2 regions of the Pseudoalteromonas sp. Cn5-37 genome follow, and region 1 is predicted to be linked to the other one. Evidence: predicted binding sites of a transcription regulator. Region 1 holds the regulator's gene; the other holds the start of a gene.

Region 1 (3,880 bases):
ACCTATTTTTACTATTTATAGCGATCAGCAAGTTTGGCAAGTAAGAGCCAAAGAAGCTACTTTATACGAAAATGATCAGCTGATTTTTGAAGGGGATGTAGTTGCTAAAAACTTAACCCATAACGGTATGATCGAAGACATAAAAGCAGAAAATATTAATGTCGACATTGATAAAATGACGATGTTTTCAAAGCAACCTGTAACACTAACAGGACCGAATTTAAAAATTACCGGTAAAGGCTTAAAAGCCGATTTAAAAGCCGAAATTGTTGAGTTAACTAACCATACACGAACCATATACTATGACCAATAAACTGAAGAAATTACTCCTGATCCCAAGCTTATTAATTGCCTTTTCGGGCGCAGCTGCCGAGCAAACAGGCGCTCAAATTAGCATTAGCTCAGATCGCCAAGTCGGTAAACTAAAAGATGGCGTTGGCATATTCGAAGGTAACGTAGAGATCGTGCATGGTGATCGTCGCATTACAGCAGAGCGACTTGAGGCACATGGCGGTGACACCGAAGGTACAGTCGAATTAATTATCGCTACAGGCAAACCAGCTTACTTCGAAGAAAAGCAAGCTGATGGTACCGTGATGAGTGCCAGCGCCGAAGAAGTTCGTTATGATGTTGCGAAACGCTTCTTAACACTCAATGGCGAAGCTGAAGTCACTCAAGCGGGTCAAAAAGTAACGGCAAAAAGCATTACCTATGATATGGCTCAACAGCTGATCAGCGCAGAAAAAGACGAAAACTCAACAGATCGTGTACACACTATTTTAGTGCCTGTAGAAAATAAAAAAGACGATAAAGGCCAACCATGAGCACATTAAAAGCAGAGCTTTTAGCTAAAAGCTACAAAGGCCGCCAAGTGGTTAAAAATGTCGGTCTTGAAGTTGAAGCGGGCAGTATTGTTGGCTTGTTAGGGCCAAATGGTGCAGGTAAAACAACGACCTTCTATATGATTGTAGGCCTCGTACCAAGCGACAAAGGAAAAATAAGCATCGATGATAACGATATCACGCTTTTGCCAATGCACAGCCGTGCGCGCTTAGGTATTGGTTATCTACCACAAGAGTCGTCTATTTTTCGAAAATTAACAGTTTACCAAAACTTGATGGCCATATTAGAGACCCGCAAAGATCTTAACAAAACAACGCGCGAAGAGACGCTTAACAACTTATTAGATGAATTTAGCATTCAACATATTCGCGATAGCCAAGGTATGGCACTGTCAGGTGGTGAACGACGCCGCGTTGAAATTGCACGTGCATTAGCCGCTAATCCTAAATTTATCCTTTTAGATGAGCCTTTTGCTGGTGTTGATCCTATTTCGGTGTTAGATATAAAGAAAATTATTGAGCACCTAAAAAATCGTGGTATTGGTGTACTTATTACTGACCATAATGTTCGAGAAACCCTTGATGTTTGTGAAAAAGCCTACATTGTTTCTCATGGGGAGCTAATTGCATCAGGGACACCTGAGCACGTATTAGCTGACCAAACTGTACGTGATGTTTATCTAGGCGAGCAATTCAGGCTGTAACCATTACGCCACCGACTAGAGCATCTGCTAGACTTATACAATGACAATAAATCGATAACAGTGTCCTCACCGTTACCGATAACTTAAAAAGGATTGTTAGGGATACATGAGGCAATCATTACAGCTGCGCATGGGCCAGCAACTTACAATGACTCCACAACTGCAACAAGCCATTCGCTTGTTGCAGCTCAGTACATTGGATCTCCAGCAAGAAATTCAAGAAGCGCTTGATAGTAATCCTCTGCTTGAAGTGGAAGAAGCGGATTACAACGAAGAAAGCATCGGTAAGAATGAGCAAAAAGCGGAGTCTGACGATGTACAAGTCAGCGCGTCTGCCGACGAAGCACCTAGCGAATTCGAGCAAGAAAGCAGTGATGCTCTGAGTAAGGATACGGTTAGCGATGACTTAGCTATGGATGTTACGTGGGATGAGTACATGAGTGCCGCCCCATCAACATCGTCTGGGCCAATGCCTGAAGACGAGTCTATTTACCAAGGTGCTTCAACAGAAACACTGCAAGAATATTTAATGTGGCAACTACAGCTCACACCATTTAGTCCTACCGATGAAGCGATTGCCGTTGCCATCGTTGAAGCTATCGATGACTCAGGTATTTTAACGGTTAGCTGCGAAGATATTGTCGAAAGCTTTAATCAAAATAATGATGAAGAAGAAATCGAACTCGATGAAGTTGAAGCTGTCTTAAAAAGAATACAGTTATTCGATCCAGTTGGTATCGGCGCCCGAAGTTTACAAGAGTGCCTGTGTATACAACTTCGTCAATTCGATGCCAATACGCCATATTTAGCTGAAACTAAAATGGTTTTATCTGAGCATATCGAATTATTAGCAAGTCGCGACTATCGCACTTTAATGAAAAAGACTAAGCTTAAAGAAAACGAGCTTAAAGAAGTGATGACGCTCATTCACAGCTTAAATCCTAAGCCTGCGGATAGCATAGTACGCGAAGAATCTGAGTACGTCATACCCGATGTATCAGTGAAAAAAGTGAAAGGCCGCTGGGTAGTCGAGTTAAACCCAGATTGTATGCCAAAAATTAGAGTGAATAGCCAATATGCAGCGATGTCTCGCTCTGTTAAATCAAGTAGCGACAGCCAATTTATTCGTTCTCACTTACAAGAAGCAAAGTGGTTTATTAAGAGCTTAGAAAGCCGTAACGATACTTTACTAAAAGTGACCAACTGTATCGTGCAACAACAGCAAGCTTTCTTTGAACATGGCCCAGAAGCAATGAAGCCAATGGTGCTAAACGATGTCGCTGAAATGGTCGAAATGCATGAATCGACGATTTCTCGGGTTACAACACAAAAATATATGCATACCCCAAGGGGAATTTTTGAGTTGAAATATTTCTTCTCAAGCCATGTCAGCACCGAAAATGGTGGTGAGTGCTCTTCTACAGCAATTCGCGCTTTAATCAAGAAGTTAGTTGCTGCAGAAAACTCGGTTAAACCATTGAGTGATAGCAAAATTGCAGATATATTGGCTGAGCAAGGAATTAAAGTAGCTAGACGTACAATTGCAAAATATCGTGAGTCTCTAGCAATACCTCCGTCTAATCAGCGTAAAAGTCTGATTTAGACGTTTTACATAGAAGGAAAATGCTTATGCAACTAAATTTAACTGGTCGTCACGTAGAAGTCACTGATTCATTAAGAGACTATGTAAACACTAAGTTCGCAAAACTAGAAAGGCATTTTGATCATATTAATAATGTTCATGTCATTTTAGATGTAGAAAAATTAAGCCAAAAAGCAGAAGCAACTTTACATGTAAACGGAGGCGAGTTGTTCGCTTCTACAGAACATCAAGATATGTACGCAGCAATTGACTCATTGATCGATAAACTTGATCGCCAAGTCATTAAGCATAAAGAGAAATTAGCTCGACATTAAATTATGAAACTTAGTTCACTTACTAATCAGGACTGCAGCAAAGCTGCGGTCCTTTTTAATAGCAAAAAAAGAATTCTTGAGTATATTAGCGAGTTAGCTCACCAGCAGTTTCCTCATTTATCTCAACAAGATATCCTAGATGCTTTTCTGAACAGGGAAAAGTTAGGTAGTACAGGTATCGGCCGAGGAATAGCTATTCCCCACGGTCGAATGAGTGGTGCTGATGAACCTCATGCATTTATTATTGTCAGTGAATCTCCCATCAATTTTGATGCGATAGACAATCGTCCCGTTGATATTTTTGTGGCACTCATCGTACCAGATGGCGATTGCCAGTTGCACTTGAAGACCTTGTCAACAATTGCTGATAGACTTAAAGATAAAGATTTTTGTAAACAGTTGCGAAGTGCTACAAGC
Region 2 (3,880 bases), on a different contig from region 1:
GGAGTTCACTGTCTTTCCCCACTAAGACGCCGGCCACAATGGCGCTGCACACGGCGGCAATAGGACGTATTATCGCCATAAATGGGCCTAGCAACACATAAGATACCGAAACCGAATCGACCCCAGTTTCAGGGGTTGAAACTAAAAATGCGGTGGTGGCACTTTTCGATGCCCCCGCTCTTCTTAAACCAATGGCTGCTGGGATCACACCACATGAGCACAAGGGCATTGGAGCACCTATAAAGGCTGCTTTAACTGTGGTCCACAACCCTTCTTTGCCTAAATGCCGGTTAAGAAAGTTAGCAGGCAAATATACATTGAGAAGACCTGCTATGAATAAGCCCAGCATTAACCAAGGTGCTGAGAGTAAAAACAGATGCCAAAAATTATTGAGTAAGTCCATCGATATCCTCCAGCGTCGTTAGTATTGAGCAGTTTTCAGCAGGCTCTTCACCGCCACAACATTTATCTGCCAACAATGAAAGTGAGTCATAAAAGCGAGTAAGCTCTGCAATTCGCTGTGCAACGAGATCACGTTTTTGTAACGTCATCTCTTTAACTTCATGACAAGAATGCTGATCTTTATGAAACTTAATTTGCAGTAGCTCTTTGATCTCAGCCAGACTAAAGCCAACATTCTTTGCTCTGAGAATAAACGCCATTTGCTTATAGTCATTCTCAGAATAAAAACGATATCCCACGTCTGAACGCGAACTAGGCGTTAACAAACCATGCTTTTCGTAGTACCGTAGCGTATCTGTTGAGACACCCAACTGACGGGCAAACTCACCTATTTTCATCACCGTCTCCATTGTGAAGCGTTTATTTATTATGCTCACTATAAACCTTGGAGTACACCCCAAGGTCAAGCAATAAATTAAAAAAGGAAAGCACATGAATATTACTGTCCTTGATACAGCGACATTAGCCAACACGTCGTTAGATGCCTTAGCGCAATTAGGTAAATTAACCTGTTACGATTTAACTGCTCAAGAACAGGTTGTTGAGCGCTGCCAAGATGCCGATATCGTTATCAGTAATAAAGTGGTGATTGATCAGCACGCCATGAGCAAATTACCTAATTTAAAATTAATATGTGTTGCAGCGACTGGGACTAACAACATTGATTTAATAGCAGCCAAAGAGCATAGCATTGCGGTGACCAATGTCGCGGGCTATTCAACACCGAGCGTGGTGCAGCACACCTTTACTCTCATCACTAACTTACTGGGCAATACTCACAGATATATTAATGATTGCCAGCAAGGCTTATGGCAGCAAAGTCCTATGTTTTGCCGTTTAGATTACAGCTTTAAAGAAATTGCAGGCAAAACATTGGCTATTATTGGTTACGGTTCACTAGGTAAAGCCGTTGCCGATGTAGCGCGTGCTTTCGGTGCTAATATCATCATCAGTGAACGAAAAGGCCATGCACCTCGTGAAGGTCGTGTTAGTTTTAATGATGCTCTAACCACAGCAGATATTATTAGTGTTCACTGCCCACTTACTGATGAAACACGCAACCAAATCGCCGCGACAGAATTAAGCATGATGAAACCGTCAGCTATCATTATTAATACTGCTCGTGGTGGAATTATCAATGAAGCCGATTTAGCTGACGCATTAGCTAATAATGTTATTGCCGGAGCCGGTGTTGATGTACTCAGTAAAGAACCTGTAGAGCAATCAAATCCGCTGGCACAGTATAAAGGCGCAAACTTATTACTTACTCCGCATATTGCTTGGGCCAGCCAAGAATCTATCGTGCGTTTAGTTAACGAAATTGCTTTGAATATCCAAGCATTTAATCAAGGCGAGATGCGTAACAGGTTGGTCTAAATCGCAATTTATTAGTCAAGAGAGCTAAGTAGTTAGTAATTTATTACTTAGCCCTTTCACTAAAAACAACCTAAATAGTTGATTTAATTGAAATTTAAAAGTTTGGCAAGCAGTTTGCAATTGAGTGATTAACTAAAAACAATTTCTACGGGATAAAATAACATGAAAAAAGCACTTCTAATTGCCGCGCTAACTGCACCATTTTTAACTGGTTGTGTCATTGCTGTTTCTGACGGTGAAGCAGACACACATTGGGCTGGTAGCTCATCTAGCTGGCAAAAGCAGCATAAAAATAACCGTGAAGCGATCTCTAATCTTGCATTAAATACCAGCTATCAAACTGTATTAAACAAACTAAATACTCCTAACTTTACCGAGTTATTAAAGCAGGGTGATGATGTGTACCAAGTATTATTCTATGCAACCCATAGTATTCATTCTGATGGCAAGATGACTAAAGACGAATGTACACCACTGGTTTTTAAAAATGATAAGTTAATCGGTGTGGGTGATACGATTTATAAATCACTTAGCAATGGCTAGCTTGCATATTTAAATTCTGTAAGTAGGCAGCTATTGCCTACTTATGTTCACTCATAGCTATCATTCTCGATACTATCTGATCACGCCCAGCATCTTTTGCCTGATAAAGACCTAAATCAGCTTCTTCAAGTAATGTTTGCTCTGCATACACCTGGCCATTTTCCGTGGTCGCAATACCAATACTAATTGTGACATGGTCGGCATTTAGTGACGCTTTATGCGGAATGTTTAACTCATTAACGGCATTACGTAATTTGTTTGCAAACGACATAGCTTCTTTTGCAGAAGTATTTGGAAGTACTGCTGCAAACTCTTCACCGCCATAACGAGCAACAAAGTCACTACCTCGCTCACATGCTCCAACTAAGGCATGAGCAATTTGTTTTAAACAATCATCGCCTGCTCGGTGACCATAACAATCGTTGTAACGTTTAAAGTGATCAACATCCATTAATAATACTGATAATGGTGTTTGATCACGACGACAACGACGCCACTCTCGCGCTAAGTTTTCATCTAAATAACGTCGGTTTGGGATCTCTGTTAGGCCATCAATTGAGGCGAGCATTTCAAGCAAGTCATTTTTTTGTTTGATCATTAATTGATTGCGCACACGTGCACGAACGATCGCTGCACTAAAAGGTTTGGTGATGTAATCCATCGCCCCTAATTCTAACCCTTTAGCTTCATCATCATGGCTAGTATTTGCCGAGATAAAGATTACCGGTAGCATGCTTGTCGTTGCGTTCTCTTTTAATTTGTTGAGTACTTCATAGCCGTCGATTCCTGGCATAACAATATCCAAGATCAACAGATCCACACTTTGTGTTTTTAGAAATGTCAGTGCTTTTTCGCCACTCTCAACACAAAAAACATCATAGTCTTGCTGTAATGTTTTTTCTAATACCAAGCGGTTTAACGGATCGTCATCAACAATCAGTACCTTGGCTCTTTTCAACATCAGTAGATCCTTGTTCGATGATAAAGGCAATAACCTGTTTTATTTGGCATTGCAACTCATCAATTAATTGTTCGGAAAGTTCACCTTTAGCTTTTAGTGTAGCCTCGCAATGCTGAGCGCACGCTGACAATCGTTTAAACCCAAGGTTACCAGCCGATCCTTTCACATTATGCACCACGCGGATCAACTCGTCGGTAGTCTTTAATGTAGAAATTTGTATTAACTGCTCTGCTGCCATAGTCGCAAACTTTGACAACATAGTTAATACTAACTTATTATCATTTCCAAATTGAGATAAGATAAAAGCCTTATCAAAAAAAGCTTCTTTTGAGTTTTTAAGCTCACTCATTGCTAAAAACAATTTACTCGCAACAATAGGTTTAGTTAGGTGTTTATTCATTCCTGCCGCAATTGAATGCTCAATATCTGCAGCCTCACTATGAGCGGTAAGCGCGTATATCGGCATTTGCTCTTTGGTGTATAATTGACGAATAATTCGCGTCGCTTGGCAACCATCCATCCCAGGCATTTGAATAT

What was found. The regulator sigma-54, encoded in region 1, starts transcription at its own class of promoters, with help from an activator protein. The targets are predictions, from matches to a motif close to GTTGGCACGNNNNTNGNNT.
Region 2: a site for sigma-54 is predicted at 1,941-1,959, ahead of L1266_RS07245 (DUF3192 domain-containing protein). Genes of this name have one in related genera too.

The regions. Positions count from the first base shown of each region.
Region 1 is NZ_JAKGBA010000023.1:29,846-33,725, forward strand. Features, by position in the region: gene lptC (LPS export ABC transporter periplasmic protein LptC) at 1-313, shown strand, start outside; gene lptA (lipopolysaccharide transport periplasmic protein LptA) at 303-824, shown strand; gene lptB (LPS export ABC transporter ATP-binding protein) at 821-1,546, shown strand; gene L1266_RS17895 (RNA polymerase factor sigma-54) at 1,653-3,149, shown strand; gene hpf (ribosome hibernation promoting factor) at 3,176-3,463, shown strand; gene ptsN (PTS IIA-like nitrogen regulatory protein PtsN) at 3,467-3,880, shown strand, end outside.
Region 2 is NZ_JAKGBA010000003.1:143,050-146,929, forward strand. Features, by position in the region: gene L1266_RS07230 (SO_0444 family Cu/Zn efflux transporter) at 1-403, opposite strand, end outside; gene zntR (Zn(2+)-responsive transcriptional regulator) at 387-800, opposite strand; gene L1266_RS07240 (D-2-hydroxyacid dehydrogenase) at 895-1,839, shown strand; gene L1266_RS07245 (DUF3192 domain-containing protein) at 2,002-2,382, shown strand; gene L1266_RS07250 (GGDEF domain-containing response regulator) at 2,420-3,343, opposite strand; gene L1266_RS07255 (response regulator) at 3,312-3,880, opposite strand, start outside.